Regions from separate parts of the Trichococcus sp. TS_SC_9 genome, predicted to be linked through region 2. Evidence: a T-box and tRNA genes for the amino acid it is inferred to sense, from the RefSeq annotation. Region 2 holds a T-box; the other regions hold tRNA genes.

Region 1 (5,313 bases), 320 kb from region 2:
GATCAATAAAAAGAGGACCGCCAAACTGGGGATAATCCTCAAGGCTTGAGAACTGAGGGTGATTATCTGACTGAGCTTCCGGTGCTTGTGGCTGATGTATCCTAGCGGAATGCCGATCAAACAAGAAATCCCGATTGCTTGGATACTCAATCCAAGGTGCTGATAAACGTAAATCCAATATTGACTAAAATTCTCTTGAAAGTATTGCAGTATGTCATCAACTAGCATTTTTGACCTCCTCTCATTTTAAGCAACGATCCGAAAAATCTGCTATCTCACTAAACACCTTCAAACTGGCTGTGCCGCTGCTCATCAAGGAGTAATAGCACTGTCTGTCCCCCTTCATCTGTTTGATGACGATCGTATCCGCCTGCAGCCGCCACAGACATCTGACCACATTTTCTTTTTTCTCGCCAGTCAATCGGACGATATCATTGCAGCTCATTGTCGGATAGTAAAGGAACAGGTACATAATGGCAATCTTAATGTCTGTATCAAAGATTGTTGCAAATACCAATACAGGATCTATCATTACACGCGTTCCCCCTCCTTCAACACATGCGCACCGAAAATCACCGCCGAGACAGCTTCTTCGTACAAGCAACGTAGTCAGGAATGGCATTCGTGCTGGCCTGACTTGCTTAACGCCTCACTGATATTTCTCCCTTTCCATACTTATGGACAGATTTCCATACTCTGACTATATCGTTAAAGATGCCCTTACAATAGTACGCACTTTTTTATCAGGTACTTACCTTTTTGTAACCTGCTGCTAGAAGGATACTTACACAAGGGAATGCAAAAAAAACTCCCTTTTGAAGCATTATAACGCTTCAAAAGGGAGTATGAAAATGATACAACTTTTGGCAGCCGCATCGGATTACAAAAAAGAGCGGATGCGCAATCCGGCCCCCTCCTTCCTATGCTGGCTTATTTTTGTTCCAATAGATTATTTTTGATATAATCCGTTCCCCAGTCACTCATGCTGTTGATGATAGGTCTTAAGGAATCCCCAAGATCGGTTAATGAATATTCCACTCTGGGGGGCACTTCAGCAAATACTTCCCGTTTCACAATCCCATCCGTCTCCATCTTCCGAAGATTTTCAGTCAATACTTTTTGGCTAATACCCTCAACCAATCGGTGCATTTCATTAAAACGCTTGGTTCCTGTCAACAATTCACGCATTATCAGCAGTTTCCATTTATTTCCGATCAGATCGACGGTTGTCGCAACCGGGCAAAATGGCAATTCTTCTTTAGTCAGCATCTTTTTCACCTCATAGATAGTAGGTTTCTTTTTGTAAGTTACCACGAATTATATACCTAAAAAGCGCTTATTTCAAATATTCCTTTCAGTTTCGTGTATAACTATGCAAAAAAACAGGCTCTCAACGATGATGTGATCGTTGAGAGCCTATTTTGTGTGATACCGGCGGCCGGGGTCGAACCGGCACGCCCTTGCGGGCACTGGATTTTGAGTCCAGCGCGTCTGCCAATTCCGCCACGCCGGCATGATATGAAGAATGCAATTTTCCATCTTACTTGTACTTATGGAAAGGCGGTAACCGGATTTGAACCGGTGATAGAGGTTTTGCAGACCTGTGCCTTACCACTTGGCTATACCGCCGAGGTGTTACTATTTGAAAAAACTGGGCTAGCTGGATTCGAACCAACGAATGACAGAGTCAAAGTCTGTTGCCTTACCGCTTGGCGATAGCCCAATAAAGAGGGCGACCGATGGGAATTGAACCCACGAATGCCGGATCCACAAACCGGTGCGTTAACCACTTCGCCACGATCGCCATAATAATAAGAATGGAGGGAGGCAGATTCGAACTGCCGAACCCGAAAGAGCGGATTTACAGTCCGCCGCGTTTAGCCACTTCGCTATCCCTCCATCATATAAAAAATGGTCCGAGACGGATTCGAACCGCCGACACCTTGAGCTTCAATCAAGTGCTCTACCAACTGAGCTATCAGACCAAAATAAAATTTAAAAAAACGGCTCCGACGGGATTTGAACCCGCGATCTCCTGCGTGACAGGCAGGCATGTTAACCCCTACACCACGGAACCAATGGAGGTTGACGGGATCGAACCGCCGACATTCTGCTTGTAAGGCAGACGCTCTCCCAGCTGAGCTAAACCTCCATAATGCTGGAAACAATGATCCGTACGGGAATCGAACCCGTGTTACCGCCGTGAAAGGGCGGTGTCTTAACCGCTTGACCAACGGACCATGCTTTTATTCTTTGCGATAAAGCTACGGAGAAGGAGGGATTTGAACCCTCGCGCCGCGTTAACGACCTACACCCTTAGCAGGGGCGCCTCTTCAGCCACTTGAGTACTTCCCCATAACAAGAAATTTTCTGTTAATATTGTTGCTTTATCAATGGGCCTAAATGGACTCGAACCATCGACCTCACGCTTATCAGGCGTGCGCTCTAACCAGCTGAGCTATAGGCCCTTCTTTAAAAAAGCGGGTGAGGAGAATCGAACTCCCGACATCAGCTTGGAAGGCTGGGGTTTTACCACTAAACTACACCCGCATGGCGGCTCCGACGGGATTTGAACCCGCGATCTCCTGCGTGACAGGCAGGCATGTTGACCCCTACACCACGGAACCATGCGTTAAAATTTTTTGAGGTTACACTGTGGGCTTGCGCCCAAGTGTATCATGCTTGTAAGCTGCTGAAGCAGCGACAATCATGACAATTGCGGGGACAGGACTTGAACCTGTGACCTCCGGGTTATGAGCCCGGCGAGCTGCCAACTGCTCCACCCCGCGATAATAATACAATGGCCTGAGGCCACTAAAGGAGGATAAGGGATTCGAACCCTTGCGCGCTTTTACACGCCTGACGGTTTTCAAGACCGTTCCCTTCAGCCGGACTTGGGTAATCCTCCATAAGCTGATAATTTTTTCATGGACCTTGCAGGACTCGAACCTGCGACCGGACGGTTATGAGCCGTCTGCTCTAACCAACTGAGCTAAAGGTCCGAAGCAAGGTATAATAGCGGCGAAGGGGGTCGAACCCATGACCTTCCGGGTATGAACCGGATGCTCTAGCCATCTGAGCTACACCGCCAAAAATGAAAATGGAGCCTAGCGGGATCGAACCGCTGACCTCCTGCGTGCAAGGCAGGCGCTCTCCCAGCTGAGCTAAGGCCCCGTGAAGATTGTTGAATCGGGAAGACAGGATTCGAACCTGCGACCCCTTGGTCCCAAACCAAGTGCTCTACCAAGCTGAGCTACTTCCCGGTGATAATTATGTGAAAAATGCACCCAACAGGAGTCGAACCTGTAACCGCTTGATTCGTAGTCAAGTACTCTATCCAATTGAGCTATGGGTGCAAAAGACAGTGCAAAGCACTATCTAAATTTGAAGCGGAAGACGGGGTTCGAACCCGCGACCCCCACCTTGGCAAGGTGATGTTCTACCACTGAACTACTTCCGCGAATGGTGCCGGCTAAAGGATTCGAACCCTCGACCCTCTGATTACAAATCAGATGCTCTACCAACTGAGCTAAGCCGGCGTATTAAATTATGCGGGTGGAGGGACTTGAACCCCCACGCCTTGCGGCGCTAGATCCTAAATCTAGTGCGTCTGCCAATTCCGCCACACCCGCAAATGAGTTATGCAGGGCTCGAACCTGCGACCCTCTGATTAAAAGTCAGATGCTCTACCAACTGAGCTAATAACTCATCTTAAGAAAAAACTCCGCAAGTAGGACTCGAACCTACGACATCATGATTAACAGTCATGCGCTACTACCAACTGAGCTATTGCGGAATAATTCTGTATACAAAAAAAAGCGCGGCAACGTCCTACTCTCACAAAGGGAAACCCTTCACTACAATCGGCGCTAAGAAGCTTAACTTCTGTGTTCGAGATGGGAACAGGTGTGACCTTCTTGCCATCGTCACCGCACATTTTTCAAGAGAACGTTGTTCTCTCAAAACTGAATCTACAAATTTAAAGGGAACCCGAAAACACCGCTTGAGTTTTCATCTTTTAAAAATTGGTTAAGTCCTCGACCGATTAGTATTGGTCCGCTCCATACATCGCTGTACTTCCACTCCCAACCTATCTACCTGATCATCTCTCAGGGGTCTTACTCACTTAAAGTGATGGGAAATCTCATCTTGAGGGGGGCTTCACGCTTAGATGCTTTCAGCGTTTATCCCGTCCACACATAGCTACCCAGCGATGCTCTTGGCAGAACAACTGGTACACCAGCGGTGTGTCCATCCCGGTCCTCTCGTACTAAGGACAGCTCCTCTCAAATTTCCAACGCCCGCGACGGATAGGGACCGAACTGTCTCACGACGTTCTGAACCCAGCTCGCGTACCGCTTTAATGGGCGAACAGCCCAACCCTTGGGACCGACTACAGCCCCAGGATGCGATGAGCCGACATCGAGGTGCCAAACCTCCCCGTCGATGTGAACTCTTGGGGGAGATAAGCCTGTTATCCCCAGGGTAGCTTTTATCCGTTGAGCGATGGCCCTTCCATGCGGAACCACCGGATCACTAAGCCCGACTTTCGTCCCTGCTCGACTTGTAGGTCTCGCAGTCAAGCTCCCTTCTGCCTTTACACTCTACGAATGATTTCCAACCATTCTGAGGGAACCTTTGGGCGCCTCCGTTACATTTTTGGAGGCGACCGCCCCAGTCAAACTGCCCGTCTGACACTGTCTCCCTGCTCGCTAAGAGCAGCGGGTTAGAGTGGTCATATCACAAGGGTAGTATCCCACCGTTGCCTCCTCCGAGACTGGCGTCCCGGTATCATTGGCTCCTACCTATCCTGTACATGTGATACAAACACGCAATATCAAACTGCAGTAAAGCTCCATGGGGTCTTTCCGTCCTGTCGCGGGTAACCAGCATCTTCACTGGTACTATAATTTCACCGAGTCTCTCGTTGAGACAGTGCCCAAATCGTTACGCCTTTCGTGCGGGTCGGAACTTACCCGACAAGGAATTTCGCTACCTTAGGACCGTTATAGTTACGGCCGCCGTTTACTGGGGCTTCAATTCAAAGCTTCGCTTGCGCTAACCTCTCCTCTTAACCTTCCAGCACCGGGCAGGCGTCAGCCCCTATACGTCATCTTTCGATTTTGCAGAGACCTGTGTTTTTGATAAACAGTCGCTTGGGCCTATTCACTGCGGCTGACCTTGCGGTCAGCACCCCTTCTCCCGAAGTTACGGGGTCATTTTGCCGAGTTCCTTAACGAGAGTTCTCTCGCACACCTTAGGATTCTCTCCTCAACTACCTGTGTCGGTTTGCGGTACGGGCAGTTACTTTCT
Region 2 (5,313 bases):
ATGATTCATCTGCCTCTTGGATAGGCAATTCGATTTTGGTCAAGTATTCCTGCGGCGTGAAGCCTTCGCCGTTGTAGTAGGTTTCATAGGAGATGCCGTTCGTCTCGAAATCATGGAATGTCAACCACTGGTCCATTTCCTGATAAAGTTTCGGGATTTCATTATAAGGGCCGATGTTCAGACAGGATACACGTTTACCTGCCGGAATGATGGACATGCGGATATCATCCTGCGGCGGCAATAATTTTGCGATCGGATAACCAACTTCAATTTCGACATTTTGCTTCGTGAATGAGTAATAGATCGTGAAACAGGGACCTGCAGGCAGTTCTTCCAACAAATTCAGATAGGTCAGGACTTTTTCGCGGCAGTCCCCTATCTTCGTCTGCATATTTTTCAGCGTCGTTTCCGTTTTGATGGAAATGATGCGCTGCTCCGGTTGATTGGTCAATGTGATGTCTGAAATTCTTCCCATTTTACAAAACCCCCTTTAACAAGGCTTGCGATGCACCGACTTTGAAAACTTCAATATAAGGATAGCATACTTTTCAGAAAAAAACCGTTTTGGTGCATCAAGTGTCGAAAAACCGCCTTATTTCCGGGTGTTCTCAACGCAGGGAAGAGTTTTTTTGGAACAAATCAAAAAGCCCAAAACTATGTGCATAATTTTAGGCTTTTTGGTTTTTTTAAGAAGGATGATTCATCTCATCCTATTTAGTCGAACTCTGAATCCCAGAAATCTCCGTCTAAGTTGACAACCCCACGCGGACAAAAAACGTCCGCTCTGTGTCTGTCCCCTTAGTGCTCGATTTCTACCCGGGATTCATCGTATCCTACATTTTTTCTGGGGATTGGACGCCTAGGAGTCTTAGGCCTTCTTGCAGGACTGTGGCTACGGACTGGACAAGTGCTAAACGGGCGTTGCGTTTGTCGTCTTCCACCAGCACTTTGGTGTTGCCGTAATATTTATTGAATGCTTGGGACAAGTGGATCGTGTATTTCGCGATCACGGATGGCTCGAATTTTTCGTAGGCTTGTTGGATGATTTCAGGGAAACTGTTCAACAGTTTCACGACTTCCCATGCGTAAGCATCATCCAGACCAAGGTCGGCTGCTTCGGTTGTGTCCAGTTCGACTGCCGCTTTGCGCAGGATGCTCAAACCGCGTGCGTTTGTATATTGGACATAAGGGCCTGTTTCGCCTTCGAATTGCACGACTTCCTCCAAATCGAAGTCAAAATTGTTCAGACGATCATTTTTCAGGTCATGGAAAACGACAGCGCCGACGCCGACTGCTTTGGCGACTGCTTCTTTGTCTTCCAATGTCGGATTCTTCTCGTTGATTTGCTTCAAGGAAAGCTCGGTCGCTTCGTTCAGGACTTCCTCAAGCAAGATGACTTTCCCTTGACGCGTCGACAGTTTCTTGCCGCCTTGCGTGATCAGGCCGAACGGGATATGGTGCATGTTTTCTGCCCAGTCGTAGCCAAGCTCTTTCAGAACGGCTTTCAGTTGTTTGAAGTGGTTGCTTTGTTCATTGCCGACTGCATACAGTGACATCGCAAAATCATAGTTGCGTTTGCGGTAGATCGCTGCAGCCAAGTCGCGGGTGATGTACAAGGTTGCGCCGTCCGATTTTTTGATCAAAGCAGGATTCAGGTTGTATTTTTCCAAATCAACGATGGTTGCGCCGCGGTCCTGAGTCAGGATACCGGCTTTGTCCAGCAGTTCAACGACTTCTTCCATTTTATCGTTGTAGAAAGCTTCGCCGTTGAAGGAATCGAAAGTGATCCCCAACATATCGTAGATTTTCATGAATTCCTGCAGCGATTCAGAACGGAACCACTCCCAAAGATGCAAAGCTTCCTCATCGCCATCTTCCAATTTCTTGAACCAAGCGCGGGCTTCGTCGTTCATGGTATCGTCTGATTCTGCTTCCGTGTGGAAACGGACATACAGAGTCAACAATTCATTGATCGGCTCAGCTTTGACTTTTTCTTCGTCGCCCCACAATTTGTAGGCCACGATCAGCTTACCGAATTGCGTGCCCCAGTCGCCCAAATGGTTGATTTTGATTGGATTGAAGCCGACTTTCTTCATAATGTTGGCCAAAGAATTTCCGATGACCGTAGAGCGCAAATGACCCATCGAGATCGGTTTCGCGATGTTCGGCGAGGACATATCAATCGGCACATTGCCGCCTTTTCCGATATCGGCTGTTCCGAATGCTTGCTTCTCGGCCGCAATTTCATGCAGGACCGTATTCGTTACCGCTGCTTTTTCAAGGAACAGATTGACGTACGGGCCCACTGCTTCCACCTTTTCGATGTAGGGATGGTTCAGTTGTGCCGCCAAATCTACGGCGATGGCTTGCGGCGCTTTGCGCAAAGCTTTCGCTAGTGCGAATGCCGGAAATGCGACATCCCCGTGCTCTGTATATTTAGGTACTTCCAGCAATTGGTACACTTGATCGTAGCTTAAATGCTCCGGTACCAACTTTTGAATCTCTTCAGCAACAATCTTTTTATAATCCATATTTTTCTGCTCCTTTATTATATGCCTCTACTTATCCATATGATGAATGGATCACTTGTCTTCTCTTTAGGTGCCGCCAATCTGCGATAACGATAAAAAAAGCCCCTATTCTGCCCTGGCAAAATAGAGACGAATATCCGTGGTACCACTCTAATTCGATAAAGCAACACAGATGGGCTCTGATTATTTTATCCTTTTGAACCGCTAACGGGGCTAAACCGAATGACGCTACTCACAAACGTTCTTTCTCAGATGTCCGATGAACAGGGGGATCACGTTTGTCTTCAAGTCACTTTCTCTGAAGTGCGTTTCCTTCTTCGCTCCGTTGCGGGCTTCCACCTTCCCCGCTCGCTGTGAACATTGCACGAAGTACTTTCTTCATCAATGAATGTGTTTAGTATCTGTAATACTATATCAAAGCCAGCCCTGTTTGTCTAATTGATTTTTGACTTCCCCATCATTCCGATGGATTCGGCAAATGCTTCGGGCGGCTCATCCAAATGCTTTCCGAATAGTCCATGAAAATTTTTCCAATCCATGATTTTTTCCGATGCACTTCGCGGAAGCCGATCCGTTCGTAAACACTTTGAGCCCGTCCGTTGCTGTCAACGACATCCAAGGAGAAAGTTCGGTAAGGTTCCGTTTCGATCAACTTGAGCAGCATCTTACCGGCAACACCTTGGCGCCGATCCGCTTCATTGGTTGCCACGCACTCAAAATAAAGCGTCTCATCGTCGATTGGCAAGGGCTCCCCGTATTCTTTATGGAAGCTGAAATAACCGACATGCCCCCAGATGAATCCGAAGTTTGCCAAGAAATCTTCCTTGTTCACTTCCATGGCACGGCGTTGGTTGGTCGAACAACCTACCATCGCGACCGGGCGATCCCCGTCCATCGCAACCTGGATCAGGTCCTCCTGCAGCAGCCTGCGGAATCCGCCCAGCAAGCGCTCGGTATCCCGGTGCAACGTCTTCATGTCCTTGTAATAGCTGGTGACGAAAATTTTTCTGACTTCCTCTTTTTGGGCTTCCGTTAATTGGCTCATTTTCGCCATCGTTATTTCTGTCATATTTTCTTCCCTTCGTGCAAATCTTAGGTAAATTTTGCTTATTATTTGATCCGCTGCATTATGGCTGGCGGTTGTTTTCGATAAATGATGTGATGACTTCAACAGTCAGTTGTTGCTGCTGATTGGTAGAGATGGTTGCAGTCCCATCCTCCGCTTGCATTCCGTAATCGCCGAACTGGCCATGATTACCGCCATCCAGCACGATTTCCGTATAGTCATCCGGCAGCTTTTCTTGCGCTTCACCGTAGCTTTCGCGATTCAGGACTTCATCCTCCGAACCGTAGATGGAAAGAACCGGGAACGGCGCGTCGGTCAAATCACTGGACGGATAGGACGCCAGGAAAATCAAGCCTGCTACCTCATCAGCTTGGTCAGCCGCAAAACTGGAAGCCATGACTCCACCCAAGGAATGCCCGGCGAGATACCAATCCTGCACACTCTCTTCCTGTTCCATGATCGTTTCTGCCGCATTGGCATCAAAGACCGCCAAATGGAAAGGCATCTTGGCGACGACCACCAACAAATCCGCTTCGGCCAAGCTGCGCAACAAAGGCGCATAGGCTTCCGCTTCCACCTTTCCGCCCGGATAAAAGATGATGCCTTCCTCTGGATCTTCCCCATTCGGCGCAAAGGTGATCGCGTCATCGGTTTCGGTGATCGTGACCGATCCATCCGACTGCAGCGCCTCGACCGCACTTGCTGTCGCTTTATAATAGTCATTTACGTACCAAAAGAACGCACCTGCAACAATCACTGCAACTACAGCCAATCCGATGAGTAGTTTACGGATCCAGCTGGATTTCCTGTTTTTTTCCATAGTATCCTCCTTCGAATCATGATTGCACTTTTACAAAAACTGTTCTAAAGTGATTATGACGAGTGACTTACAAGTCGCATCCACCTATGAAAGGCAGGTTAACACCATGTGGTATGATGGCATTTTTGAATCTTTGCTGGCATTGCACGATGAAGAACGCGCTCCCCAGATGTCGGCCTATATGCGTAATCAATTCCCGTTCTTAGGAATCGCGACGGGCCCGCGGAAAGCAGCATATAAAAAATTTCTTGCAATTGCAAAAAAAGAAAAGAGAGTCGACTTCGATTTCGTCGATCAGTGCTTCGAAAGGGATGAACGGGAATTCCAGTATGCGGGCGTCGACTATCTTCTGGCGATCCAAGATTGCCTGGGTCCGGAAGACTTACCGAAGCTGAAGAAGTACATCCAGACAAAATCTTGGTGGGATACCGTCGACGGGCTGGATGGAGTTGTCGGATCGATCGTCCAACGTTATCCGGAATGCAAGCCGACCCTGCAGGAATGGAGCCTGGCGGACGACATTTGGCTTCGTCGCGTCGCCATCGACCATCAACTCGGTTTTAAATCCAAGACGGACACGGCTTTACTGGCGGAAATCATCCAGAACAATCTTAACCAGAAAGAATTCTTCATCAATAAAGCCATTGGTTGGAGTCTGCGAGATTTCAGCAAAACGAATCCCGATTGGGTCCGCGCATTCATTTCCGCGCATAAGGAGGATCTGGCCAATCTGAGCATCCGCGAAGGCAGCAAGTATGTCTGAAACGAGTAGCCTTTATTTTTGGATTGGCTCGTAGGTGAGCTGCACCAATCCGGATTCAAAAGTTGTTGCTTCAACCAATTTCAAAGACAGCTCCTTTTCGTTCTCTTTGAACAACGGAATGCCTTCTCCCAGC
Region 3 (5,313 bases), 890 kb from region 2:
GTTAAGCAGCCCGAGCCACAACAGTTAGGATGATGATCCGTACGGGAATCGAACCCGTGTTACCGCCGTGAAAGGGCGGTGTCTTAACCGCTTGACCAACGGACCGTAAGGTTGAAAATACTATTAAGATAGAGAATGATTGGTTGGAACTGACGTCCATTTGTATCCTGTTCGTTAAGCAGCTAGAGCCGCAACAGCTAGGATGATGATCCGTACGGGAATCGAACCCGTGTTACCGCCGTGAAAGGGCGGTGTCTTAACCGCTTGACCAACGGACCATAAGATTGGAAATAAATAATGCAATGGAGGTTGACGGGATCGAACCGCCGACATTCTGCTTGTAAGGCAGACGCTCTCCCAGCTGAGCTAAACCTCCATAATGCTGGAAACACTGTGAGCTGACGCTCAAGTGTATCATGTTTGTACAACAGCTGAAGCTGCAACAACCATGACAATGATCCGTACGGGAATCGAACCCGTGTTACCGCCGTGAAAGGGCGGTGTCTTAACCGCTTGACCAACGGACCATGCTTTTATTCTTTACGATAAAGCTACGGAGAAGGAGGGATTTGAACCCTCGCGCCGCGTTAACGACCTACACCCTTAGCAGGGGCGCCTCTTCAGCCACTTGAGTACTTCCCCTTAAAAGAGAACTCCACTATCTGTATGCTTTATCAATGGGCCTAAATGGACTCGAACCATCGACCTCACGCTTATCAGGCGTGCGCTCTAACCAGCTGAGCTATAGGCCCTTCTTTAAAAAAGCGGGTGAGGAGAATCGAACTCCCGACATCAGCTTGGAAGGCTGGGGTTTTACCACTAAACTACACCCGCATGGCGGCTCCGACGGGATTTGAACCCGCGATCTCCTGCGTGACAGGCAGGCATGTTGACCCCTACACCACGGAACCATGCGTTAAAATTTTTTGAGGTTACACTGTGGGCTTGCGCCCAAGTGTATCATGCTTGTAAGCTGCTGAAGCAGCGACAATCATGACAATTGCGGGGACAGGACTTGAACCTGTGACCTCCGGGTTATGAGCCCGGCGAGCTGCCAACTGCTCCACCCCGCGATAATAATACAATGGCCTGAGGCCACTAAAGGAGGATAAGGGATTCGAACCCTTGCGCGCTTTTACACGCCTGACGGTTTTCAAGACCGTTCCCTTCAGCCGGACTTGGGTAATCCTCCATAAGCTGATAATTTTTTCATGGACCTTGCAGGACTCGAACCTGCGACCGGACGGTTATGAGCCGTCTGCTCTAACCAACTGAGCTAAAGGTCCGAAGCAAGGTATAATAGCGGCGAAGGGGGTCGAACCCATGACCTTCCGGGTATGAACCGGATGCTCTAGCCATCTGAGCTACACCGCCAAAAATGAAAATGGAGCCTAGCGGGATCGAACCGCTGACCTCCTGCGTGCAAGGCAGGCGCTCTCCCAGCTGAGCTAAGGCCCCGTGAAGATTGTTGAATCGGGAAGACAGGATTCGAACCTGCGACCCCTTGGTCCCAAACCAAGTGCTCTACCAAGCTGAGCTACTTCCCGTTTGAAAATATTAAAAAATGCACCCAACAGGAGTCGAACCTGTAACCGCTTGATTCGTAGTCAAGTACTCTATCCAATTGAGCTATGGGTGCCTATATGCCGAGAATCGGAATCGAACCGATACGGTGATCACTCACCGCAGGATTTTAAGTCCTGTGCGTCTGCCAGTTCCGCCACCCCGGCATGTTACTGTTTGTTGCTTTCATAAGGTCTGGCATAGTCCTTATGAAAGCGGAAGACGGGGTTCGAACCCGCGACCCCCACCTTGGCAAGGTGATGTTCTACCACTGAACTACTTCCGCGAATGGTGCCGGCTAAAGGATTCGAACCCTCGACCCTCTGATTACAAATCAGATGCTCTACCAACTGAGCTAAGCCGGCGTATTAAATTATGCGGGTGGAGGGACTTGAACCCCCACGCCTTGCGGCGCTAGATCCTAAATCTAGTGCGTCTGCCAATTCCGCCACACCCGCAAATGAGTTATGCAGGGCTCGAACCTGCGACCCTCTGATTAAAAGTCAGATGCTCTACCAACTGAGCTAATAACTCATCTTAAGAAAAAACTCCGCAAGTAGGACTCGAACCTACGACATCATGATTAACAGTCATGCGCTACTACCAACTGAGCTATTGCGGAATAATTCTGTATACAAAAAAAAGCGCGGCAACGTCCTACTCTCACAAAGGGAAACCCTTCACTACAATCGGCGCTAAGAAGCTTAACTTCTGTGTTCGAGATGGGAACAGGTGTGACCTTCTTGCCATCGTCACCGCACATTTTTCAAGAGAACGTTGTTCTCTCAAAACTGAATCTACAAATTTAAAGGGAACCCGAAAACACCGCTTGAGTTTTCATCTTTTAAAAATTGGTTAAGTCCTCGACCGATTAGTATTGGTCCGCTCCATACATCGCTGTACTTCCACTCCCAACCTATCTACCTGATCATCTCTCAGGGGTCTTACTCACTTAAAGTGATGGGAAATCTCATCTTGAGGGGGGCTTCACGCTTAGATGCTTTCAGCGTTTATCCCGTCCACACATAGCTACCCAGCGATGCTCTTGGCAGAACAACTGGTACACCAGCGGTGTGTCCATCCCGGTCCTCTCGTACTAAGGACAGCTCCTCTCAAATTTCCAACGCCCGCGACGGATAGGGACCGAACTGTCTCACGACGTTCTGAACCCAGCTCGCGTACCGCTTTAATGGGCGAACAGCCCAACCCTTGGGACCGACTACAGCCCCAGGATGCGATGAGCCGACATCGAGGTGCCAAACCTCCCCGTCGATGTGAACTCTTGGGGGAGATAAGCCTGTTATCCCCAGGGTAGCTTTTATCCGTTGAGCGATGGCCCTTCCATGCGGAACCACCGGATCACTAAGCCCGACTTTCGTCCCTGCTCGACTTGTAGGTCTCGCAGTCAAGCTCCCTTCTGCCTTTACACTCTACGAATGATTTCCAACCATTCTGAGGGAACCTTTGGGCGCCTCCGTTACATTTTTGGAGGCGACCGCCCCAGTCAAACTGCCCGTCTGACACTGTCTCCCTGCTCGCTAAGAGCAGCGGGTTAGAGTGGTCATATCACAAGGGTAGTATCCCACCGTTGCCTCCTCCGAGACTGGCGTCCCGGTATCATTGGCTCCTACCTATCCTGTACATGTGATACAAACACGCAATATCAAACTGCAGTAAAGCTCCATGGGGTCTTTCCGTCCTGTCGCGGGTAACCAGCATCTTCACTGGTACTATAATTTCACCGAGTCTCTCGTTGAGACAGTGCCCAAATCGTTACGCCTTTCGTGCGGGTCGGAACTTACCCGACAAGGAATTTCGCTACCTTAGGACCGTTATAGTTACGGCCGCCGTTTACTGGGGCTTCAATTCAAAGCTTCGCTTGCGCTAACCTCTCCTCTTAACCTTCCAGCACCGGGCAGGCGTCAGCCCCTATACGTCATCTTTCGATTTTGCAGAGACCTGTGTTTTTGATAAACAGTCGCTTGGGCCTATTCACTGCGGCTGACCTTGCGGTCAGCACCCCTTCTCCCGAAGTTACGGGGTCATTTTGCCGAGTTCCTTAACGAGAGTTCTCTCGCACACCTTAGGATTCTCTCCTCAACTACCTGTGTCGGTTTGCGGTACGGGCAGTTACTTTCTCACTAGAAGCTTTTCTTGGCAGTGTGACATCAGGAACTTCGCTACTAAATTTCGCTCCCCATCACAGCTTGTCCTTAAGAGAAAAAGCATTTCACTCGTTCTCAGACTTGCTGCTTGGACACACATTTCCGATCGTGTGCATTCCTTAGCCTCCTGCGTCCCTCCATCGCTCAAACAAAAGCAACTGGTACAGGAATATCAACCTGTTGTCCATCGCCTACGCCTATCGGCCTCAGCTTAGGTCCCGACTAACCCTGGGAGGACGAGCCTTCCCCAGGAAACCTTAGTTATTCGGTGGACGGGATTCTCACCCGTCTTGCGCTACTCATACCGGCATTCTCACTTCTAAGCGCTCCACCAGTCCTCACGATCTGGCTTCGATGCCCTTAGAACGCTCTCCTACCACGGAACCCGAAGGTTCCATCCACAGCTTCGGTGATCTGTTTAGCCCCGGTAAATTTTCGGCGCAGGGTCACTCGACTAGTGAGCTATTACGCACTCTTTAAATGATGGCTGCTTCTGAGCCAACATCCTAGTTGTCTATGCAACCCCACATCCTTTTCCACTTAACAGATACTTTGGGACCTTAGCTGGTGGTCTGGGCTGTTTCCCTTTTGACTACGGATCTTATCACTCGCAGTCTGACTCCCGGATCTAAATCAATGGCATTCGGAGTTTATCTGAATTCGGTAACCCGAGAAGGGCCCCTAGTCCAAACAGTGCTCTACCTCCATGATTCGCATATCCGAGGCTAGCCCTAAAGCTATTTCGGAGAGAACCAGCTATCTCCAAGTTCGATTGGAATTTCTCCGCTACCCACACCTCATCCCCGCACTTTTCAACGTGCGTGGGTTCGGTCCTCCAGTGCGTATTACCGCACCTTCAACCTGGACATGGGTAGGTCACTTGGTTTCGGGTCTACGACCTCATACTTATTCGCCCTATTCAGACTCGCTTTCGCTGCGGCTCCGTCTTTGCAACTTAACCTTGCATGAAATCGTAACTCGCCGGTCCATTCTACAAAAGGTACGCCATCACCCATTAACGGGCTTTGACTACTTGTAGGCACACGGTTTCAGGTACTGTTTCACTCCCCTTCCGGGGTGCTTTTCACCTTTCCCTCACGGTACTGGTTCACTATCGGTCACTAGGGAGTATTTAGCCTTGGGAGATGGTCCTCCCGGATTCCGACGGAATTTCTCGTGTTCCGCCGTACTCAGGATACTGGTAGAGCTGATTTGGATTTCGCATACGGGGCTATTACCCTATTTTGCGCAACTTTCCAGTTGGCTTCTGCTATCCATTGCAGTCTCATGTCCCAGTCCTACAACCCCAAAGAGCAAGCTCTTTGGTTTGGGCTTTTCCCGTTTCGCTCGCCGCTACTAAGGGAATCGAATTTTCTTTCTCTTCCTGCAGGTAATGAGATGTTTCAGTTCCCTGCGTGTTCCTCGATACACCTATGTATTCAGTGTAACGTAATATCCTATCAAAGATATTGGGTTGCCCCATTCGGAAATCTCCGGATCAAAGCTTACTTACAGCTCCCCGGAGCATATCGGTGTTAGTCCCGTCCTTCATCGGCTCCTAGTGCCTAGGCATCCACCGTGCGCC
Region 4 (5,313 bases), 1.2 Mb from region 2:
ACTAGGGGCCCTTCTCGGGTTACCGAATTCAGATAAACTCCGAATGCCATTGATTTAGATCCGGGAGTCAGACTGCGAGTGATAAGATCCGTAGTCAAAAGGGAAACAGCCCAGACCACCAGCTAAGGTCCCAAAGTATCTGTTAAGTGGAAAAGGATGTGGGGTTGCATAGACAACTAGGATGTTGGCTCAGAAGCAGCCATCATTTAAAGAGTGCGTAATAGCTCACTAGTCGAGTGACCCTGCGCCGAAAATTTACCGGGGCTAAACAGATCACCGAAGCTGTGGATGGAACCTTCGGGTTCCGTGGTAGGAGAGCGTTCTAAGGGCATCGAAGCCAGATCGTGAGGACTGGTGGAGCGCTTAGAAGTGAGAATGCCGGTATGAGTAGCGCAAGACGGGTGAGAATCCCGTCCACCGAATAACTAAGGTTTCCTGGGGAAGGCTCGTCCTCCCAGGGTTAGTCGGGACCTAAGCTGAGGCCGATAGGCGTAGGCGATGGACAACAGGTTGATATTCCTGTACCAGTTGCTTTTGTTTGAGCGATGGAGGGACGCAGGAGGCTAAGGAATGCACACGATCGGAAATGTGTGTCCAAGCAGCAAGTCTGAGAACGAGTGAAATGCTTTTTCTCTTAAGGACAAGCTGTGATGGGGAGCGAAATTTAGTAGCGAAGTTCCTGATGTCACACTGCCAAGAAAAGCTTCTAGTGAGAAAGTAACTGCCCGTACCGCAAACCGACACAGGTAGTTGAGGAGAGAATCCTAAGGTGTGCGAGAGAACTCTCGTTAAGGAACTCGGCAAAATGACCCCGTAACTTCGGGAGAAGGGGTGCTGACCGCAAGGTCAGCCGCAGTGAATAGGCCCAAGCGACTGTTTATCAAAAACACAGGTCTCTGCAAAATCGAAAGATGACGTATAGGGGCTGACGCCTGCCCGGTGCTGGAAGGTTAAGAGGAGAGGTTAGCGCAAGCGAAGCTTTGAATTGAAGCCCCAGTAAACGGCGGCCGTAACTATAACGGTCCTAAGGTAGCGAAATTCCTTGTCGGGTAAGTTCCGACCCGCACGAAAGGCGTAACGATTTGGGCACTGTCTCAACGAGAGACTCGGTGAAATTATAGTACCAGTGAAGATGCTGGTTACCCGCGACAGGACGGAAAGACCCCATGGAGCTTTACTGCAGTTTGATATTGCGTGTTTGTATCACATGTACAGGATAGGTAGGAGCCAATGATACCGGGACGCCAGTCTCGGAGGAGGCAACGGTGGGATACTACCCTTGTGATATGACCACTCTAACCCGCTGCTCTTAGCGAGCAGGGAGACAGTGTCAGACGGGCAGTTTGACTGGGGCGGTCGCCTCCAAAAATGTAACGGAGGCGCCCAAAGGTTCCCTCAGAATGGTTGGAAATCATTCGTAGAGTGTAAAGGCAGAAGGGAGCTTGACTGCGAGACCTACAAGTCGAGCAGGGACGAAAGTCGGGCTTAGTGATCCGGTGGTTCCGCATGGAAGGGCCATCGCTCAACGGATAAAAGCTACCCTGGGGATAACAGGCTTATCTCCCCCAAGAGTTCACATCGACGGGGAGGTTTGGCACCTCGATGTCGGCTCATCGCATCCTGGGGCTGTAGTCGGTCCCAAGGGTTGGGCTGTTCGCCCATTAAAGCGGTACGCGAGCTGGGTTCAGAACGTCGTGAGACAGTTCGGTCCCTATCCGTCGCGGGCGTTGGAAATTTGAGAGGAGCTGTCCTTAGTACGAGAGGACCGGGATGGACACACCGCTGGTGTACCAGTTGTTCTGCCAAGAGCATCGCTGGGTAGCTATGTGTGGACGGGATAAACGCTGAAAGCATCTAAGCGTGAAGCCCCCCTCAAGATGAGATTTCCCATCACTTTAAGTGAGTAAGACCCCTGAGAGATGATCAGGTAGATAGGTTGGGAGTGGAAGTACAGCGATGTATGGAGCGGACCAATACTAATCGGTCGAGGACTTAACCAATTTTTAAAAGATGAAAACTCAAGCGGTGTTTTCGGGTTCCCTTTAAATTTGTAGATTCAGTTTTGAGAGAACAACGTTCTCTTGAAAAATGTGCGGTGACGATGGCAAGAAGGTCACACCTGTTCCCATCTCGAACACAGAAGTTAAGCTTCTTAGCGCCGATTGTAGTGAAGGGTTTCCCTTTGTGAGAGTAGGACGTTGCCGCGCATTTATATTATGGAGGTTTAGCTCAGCTGGGAGAGCGTCTGCCTTACAAGCAGAATGTCGGCGGTTCGATCCCGTCAACCTCCATTCATGAGTTATTAGCTCAGTTGGTAGAGCATCTGACTTTTAATCAGAGGGTCGCAGGTTCGAGCCCTGCATAACTCATTTGCGGGTGTGGCGGAATTGGCAGACGCACTAGATTTAGGATCTAGCGCCGCAAGGCGTGGGGGTTCAAGTCCCTCCACCCGCATAATTTAATACGCCGGCTTAGCTCAGTTGGTAGAGCATCTGATTTGTAATCAGAGGGTCGAGGGTTCGAATCCTTTAGCCGGCACCATTCGCGGAAGTAGTTCAGTGGTAGAACATCACCTTGCCAAGGTGGGGGTCGCGGGTTCGAACCCCGTCTTCCGCTTTCATAAGGACTATGCCAGACCTTATGATTGCAACAAAAAGTAACATGCCGGGGTGGCGGAACTGGCAGACGCACAGGACTTAAAATCCTGCGGTGAGTGATCACCGTATCGGTTCGATTCCGATTCTCGGCATTTAGGCACCCATAGCTCAATTGGATAGAGTACTTGACTACGAATCAAGCGGTTACAGGTTCGACTCCTGTTGGGTGCATTAATAGAATACAACGGGAAGTAGCTCAGCTTGGTAGAGCACTTGGTTTGGGACCAAGGGGTCGCAGGTTCGAATCCTGTCTTCCCGATCACTGAAATTATGGGGCCTTAGCTCAGCTGGGAGAGCGCCTGCCTTGCACGCAGGAGGTCAGCGGTTCGATCCCGCTAGGCTCCATTTTTTTTTTGGCGGTGTAGCTCAGATGGCTAGAGCATCCGGTTCATACCCGGAAGGTCATGGGTTCGACCCCCTTCGCCGCTATTATACCTTGCTTCGGACCTTTAGCTCAGTTGGTTAGAGCAGACGGCTCATAACCGTCCGGTCGCAGGTTCGAGTCCTGCAAGGTCCATGAAAAAATTATCAGCTTATGGAGGATTACCCAAGTCCGGCTGAAGGGAACGGTCTTGAAAACCGTCAGGCGTGTAAAAGCGCGCAAGGGTTCGAATCCCTTATCCTCCTTTAGTGGCCTCAGGCCATTGTATTATTATCGCGGGGTGGAGCAGTTGGCAGCTCGCCGGGCTCATAACCCGGAGGTCACAGGTTCAAGTCCTGTCCCCGCAATTGTTTTCTTTTTTTAACGCATGGTTCCGTGGTGTAGGGGTCAACATGCCTGCCTGTCACGCAGGAGATCGCGGGTTCAAATCCCGTCGGAGCCGCCATGCGGGTGTAGTTTAGTGGTAAAACCCCAGCCTTCCAAGCTGATGTCGGGAGTTCGATTCTCCTCACCCGCTTTTTTAAAGAAGGGCCTATAGCTCAGCTGGTTAGAGCGCACGCCTGATAAGCGTGAGGTCGATGGTTCGAGTCCATTTAGGCCCATTGATAAAGCAACAATATTAACAGAAATTTCTTGTTATGGGGAAGTACTCAAGTGGCTGAAGAGGCGCCCCTGCTAAGGGTGTAGGTCGTTAACGCGGCGCGAGGGTTCAAATCCCTCCTTCTCCGTAGCTTTATCGCAAAGAATAAAAGATTGGTCCGTTGGTCAAGCGGTTAAGACACCGCCCTTTCACGGCGGTAACACGGGTTCGATTCCCGTACGGATCATTGTCATGACCTTTAGGTCATAATAAAATTATCGCGGGGTGGAGCAGTTGGCAGCTCGCCGGGCTCATAACCCGGAGGTCACAGGTTCAAGTCCTGTCCCCGCAATTGATTCTTATTTCAGTTGAATGAAGGATCTACTATCGCGAATCCGATTCGCGTCATGCGCTTTTGAAGGGCCTATAGCTCAGCTGGTTAGAGCGCACGCCTGATAAGCGTGAGGTCGATGGTTCGAGTCCATTTAGGCCCATTTGTACTATCTTTATGGTCCGTTGGTCAAGCGGTTAAGACACCGCCCTTTCACGGCGGTAACACGGGTTCGATTCCCGTACGGATCATCATTGCAAAGCACTCTTTTGAGTGCTTTTTTCTTACACGTAAACAGGCAGCTACACCCGTCAATTCGACTGGTGCAGCTGCCTGTTTCTGTTAGACCAAGAATAGTATGGAATAACCCAGCGTGAAAAGAAAACTGTAGTTGGACAGATAATGTTCAATTCTGAGGGCGGCTTGAAATCTTTTTTTGAATAAAGGAAAGACCAGTAGTGTGGACAATCCGAATAAGCTGATGGCCCATAGCGAGCTGCTGAGATTAAATATTTGAAAGATTGCTGTGGCATAGGCTAGCATGAAGGAAGTCATTTTCAGAAATTTTGAGTGCTTCAGAAGCAGTTGTTGATAATAAGTCATTGGGCGATCGCTGCCTGTGGTATTTTTGATTTGAATCTGTATCAAACAAAAGATATGGAACAGGATCAACGGAAGCAATTCGTATTGCAGCTGAAGTGGGATAAAGTTTGCTTGCGAAAAAAAGGATACAGATGAGAGAATCAATATTTTAAAGAACGGTCTCAGCAGTATCTCGTAAAAAGTGTTTGTCATACTGTACGGATAAAATTGTAAGATCGAGTAAACAAAATACAGCAAAAGAAGGGCAGCCAGGAACACATTCGATAAAGAGAAAATGATGGTCAAAGATCCGATCGAAAGGATCACGAAAAACAGTATCATTCTATAGGGAGGTTTGGTGCCGGCTTGTTCACTCTTTGAAAGGAGCCGTTCGAGGGCATGGGTTAACATCAGAAATAGATAAAGCATGAAAAGCAGCAGATAGTTGGGTCCGTTGAATGTCATTCCTCTCCATGCTCCGAAAAGAAGCAGCGTCAAAGGGGCTGTCAGCATCGCCAAAAAGGTGTGGTTCATCAGGTGCATGAATTGTCTCTTGATTGTATGCATAATCTCTTCCTTCTTCATTAATGGGTACAGTTAGTGTATCATCTCATACATATTGCGCAAATTCATCATAGGTTAACGTCATTGTGATGTCAAGCTACTTAAGAGTCATAAGCGCCCAAAAAAGTTTCGCTGCGTATTTTTGCGCGCACGATCCATGGCAGAAAAATGAAATTCTCTTATTTTTTGTTGCTTTTTTGATGATGATAGCGTATAT

Evidence for each region. A T-box is a leader RNA that pairs with one kind of tRNA and senses whether it is charged. The one in region 2 lies ahead of argS (arginine--tRNA ligase), so its partner is inferred to be a tRNA-Arg.
Region 1: it encodes a tRNA-Arg, which carries the amino acid that the T-box ahead of argS (arginine--tRNA ligase) is inferred to sense. The anticodon was not compared.
Region 3: it encodes a tRNA-Arg, which carries the amino acid that the T-box ahead of argS (arginine--tRNA ligase) is inferred to sense. The anticodon was not compared.
Region 4: it encodes a tRNA-Arg, which carries the amino acid that the T-box ahead of argS (arginine--tRNA ligase) is inferred to sense. The anticodon was not compared.

What each region holds. Positions count from the first base shown of each region.
Region 1 is NZ_CM149591.1:640,034-645,346, forward strand. It holds gene AC0J5I_RS02880 (ABC transporter permease) at 1-228, opposite strand, end outside; gene AC0J5I_RS02885 (hypothetical protein) at 242-532, opposite strand; gene AC0J5I_RS02890 (winged helix-turn-helix transcriptional regulator) at 931-1,269, opposite strand; tRNA gene AC0J5I_RS02895 (tRNA-Leu) at 1,430-1,513, opposite strand; tRNA gene AC0J5I_RS02900 (tRNA-Cys) at 1,559-1,629, opposite strand; tRNA gene AC0J5I_RS02905 (tRNA-Gln) at 1,652-1,723, opposite strand; tRNA gene AC0J5I_RS02910 (tRNA-His) at 1,732-1,804, opposite strand; tRNA gene AC0J5I_RS02915 (tRNA-Tyr) at 1,819-1,899, opposite strand; tRNA gene AC0J5I_RS02920 (tRNA-Phe) at 1,913-1,985, opposite strand; tRNA gene AC0J5I_RS02925 (tRNA-Asp) at 2,005-2,077, opposite strand; tRNA gene AC0J5I_RS02930 (tRNA-Val) at 2,080-2,152, opposite strand; tRNA gene AC0J5I_RS02935 (tRNA-Glu) at 2,169-2,240, opposite strand; tRNA gene AC0J5I_RS02940 (tRNA-Ser) at 2,268-2,355, opposite strand; tRNA gene AC0J5I_RS02945 (tRNA-Ile) at 2,395-2,468, opposite strand; tRNA gene AC0J5I_RS02950 (tRNA-Gly) at 2,480-2,550, opposite strand; tRNA gene AC0J5I_RS02955 (tRNA-Asp) at 2,552-2,627, opposite strand; tRNA gene AC0J5I_RS02960 (tRNA-Met) at 2,717-2,789, opposite strand; tRNA gene AC0J5I_RS02965 (tRNA-Ser) at 2,819-2,908, opposite strand; tRNA gene AC0J5I_RS02970 (tRNA-Ile) at 2,929-3,002, opposite strand; tRNA gene AC0J5I_RS02975 (tRNA-Met) at 3,017-3,090, opposite strand; tRNA gene AC0J5I_RS02980 (tRNA-Ala) at 3,102-3,174, opposite strand; tRNA gene AC0J5I_RS02985 (tRNA-Pro) at 3,190-3,263, opposite strand; tRNA gene AC0J5I_RS02990 (tRNA-Arg) at 3,283-3,356, opposite strand; tRNA gene AC0J5I_RS02995 (tRNA-Gly) at 3,389-3,460, opposite strand; tRNA gene AC0J5I_RS03000 (tRNA-Thr) at 3,464-3,539, opposite strand; tRNA gene AC0J5I_RS03005 (tRNA-Leu) at 3,551-3,632, opposite strand; tRNA gene AC0J5I_RS03010 (tRNA-Lys) at 3,636-3,708, opposite strand; tRNA gene AC0J5I_RS03015 (tRNA-Asn) at 3,723-3,796, opposite strand; rRNA gene rrf (5S ribosomal RNA) at 3,819-3,934, opposite strand; rRNA gene AC0J5I_RS03025 (23S ribosomal RNA) at 4,026-5,313, opposite strand, start outside.
Region 2 is NZ_CM149591.1:324,376-329,688, forward strand. It holds gene AC0J5I_RS01395 (GyrI-like domain-containing protein) at 1-475, opposite strand, end outside; gene argS (arginine--tRNA ligase) at 834-2,531, opposite strand; T-box leader at 2,654-2,925, opposite strand; gene AC0J5I_RS01405 (GNAT family N-acetyltransferase) at 2,989-3,600, opposite strand; gene AC0J5I_RS01410 (alpha/beta hydrolase) at 3,659-4,417, opposite strand; gene AC0J5I_RS01415 (DNA alkylation repair protein) at 4,524-5,180, shown strand; gene AC0J5I_RS01420 (dihydrofolate reductase family protein) at 5,193-5,313, opposite strand, start outside.
Region 3 is NZ_CM149591.1:1,215,476-1,220,788, reverse strand. It holds tRNA gene AC0J5I_RS05930 (tRNA-Glu) at 34-105, opposite strand; tRNA gene AC0J5I_RS05925 (tRNA-Glu) at 207-278, opposite strand; tRNA gene AC0J5I_RS05920 (tRNA-Val) at 304-376, opposite strand; tRNA gene AC0J5I_RS05915 (tRNA-Glu) at 456-527, opposite strand; tRNA gene AC0J5I_RS05910 (tRNA-Ser) at 555-642, opposite strand; tRNA gene AC0J5I_RS05905 (tRNA-Ile) at 679-752, opposite strand; tRNA gene AC0J5I_RS05900 (tRNA-Gly) at 764-834, opposite strand; tRNA gene AC0J5I_RS05895 (tRNA-Asp) at 836-911, opposite strand; tRNA gene AC0J5I_RS05890 (tRNA-Met) at 1,001-1,073, opposite strand; tRNA gene AC0J5I_RS05885 (tRNA-Ser) at 1,103-1,192, opposite strand; tRNA gene AC0J5I_RS05880 (tRNA-Ile) at 1,213-1,286, opposite strand; tRNA gene AC0J5I_RS05875 (tRNA-Met) at 1,301-1,374, opposite strand; tRNA gene AC0J5I_RS05870 (tRNA-Ala) at 1,386-1,458, opposite strand; tRNA gene AC0J5I_RS05865 (tRNA-Pro) at 1,474-1,547, opposite strand; tRNA gene AC0J5I_RS05860 (tRNA-Arg) at 1,566-1,639, opposite strand; tRNA gene AC0J5I_RS05855 (tRNA-Leu) at 1,645-1,730, opposite strand; tRNA gene AC0J5I_RS05850 (tRNA-Gly) at 1,778-1,849, opposite strand; tRNA gene AC0J5I_RS05845 (tRNA-Thr) at 1,853-1,928, opposite strand; tRNA gene AC0J5I_RS05840 (tRNA-Leu) at 1,940-2,021, opposite strand; tRNA gene AC0J5I_RS05835 (tRNA-Lys) at 2,025-2,097, opposite strand; tRNA gene AC0J5I_RS05830 (tRNA-Asn) at 2,112-2,185, opposite strand; rRNA gene rrf (5S ribosomal RNA) at 2,208-2,323, opposite strand; rRNA gene AC0J5I_RS05820 (23S ribosomal RNA) at 2,415-5,313, opposite strand, start outside.
Region 4 is NZ_CM149591.1:2,240,006-2,245,318, forward strand. It holds rRNA gene AC0J5I_RS10715 (23S ribosomal RNA) at 1-2,000, shown strand, start outside; rRNA gene rrf (5S ribosomal RNA) at 2,092-2,207, shown strand; tRNA gene AC0J5I_RS10725 (tRNA-Val) at 2,219-2,291, shown strand; tRNA gene AC0J5I_RS10730 (tRNA-Lys) at 2,297-2,369, shown strand; tRNA gene AC0J5I_RS10735 (tRNA-Leu) at 2,373-2,454, shown strand; tRNA gene AC0J5I_RS10740 (tRNA-Thr) at 2,466-2,541, shown strand; tRNA gene AC0J5I_RS10745 (tRNA-Gly) at 2,545-2,616, shown strand; tRNA gene AC0J5I_RS10750 (tRNA-Leu) at 2,664-2,749, shown strand; tRNA gene AC0J5I_RS10755 (tRNA-Arg) at 2,755-2,828, shown strand; tRNA gene AC0J5I_RS10760 (tRNA-Pro) at 2,843-2,916, shown strand; tRNA gene AC0J5I_RS10765 (tRNA-Ala) at 2,930-3,002, shown strand; tRNA gene AC0J5I_RS10770 (tRNA-Met) at 3,013-3,086, shown strand; tRNA gene AC0J5I_RS10775 (tRNA-Ile) at 3,101-3,174, shown strand; tRNA gene AC0J5I_RS10780 (tRNA-Ser) at 3,195-3,284, shown strand; tRNA gene AC0J5I_RS10785 (tRNA-Met) at 3,314-3,386, shown strand; tRNA gene AC0J5I_RS10790 (tRNA-Asp) at 3,409-3,484, shown strand; tRNA gene AC0J5I_RS10795 (tRNA-Gly) at 3,486-3,556, shown strand; tRNA gene AC0J5I_RS10800 (tRNA-Ile) at 3,568-3,641, shown strand; tRNA gene AC0J5I_RS10805 (tRNA-Ser) at 3,680-3,767, shown strand; tRNA gene AC0J5I_RS10810 (tRNA-Glu) at 3,795-3,866, shown strand; tRNA gene AC0J5I_RS10815 (tRNA-Met) at 3,899-3,971, shown strand; tRNA gene AC0J5I_RS10820 (tRNA-Ile) at 4,040-4,113, shown strand; tRNA gene AC0J5I_RS10825 (tRNA-Glu) at 4,130-4,201, shown strand; gene AC0J5I_RS10830 (hypothetical protein) at 4,293-5,099, opposite strand.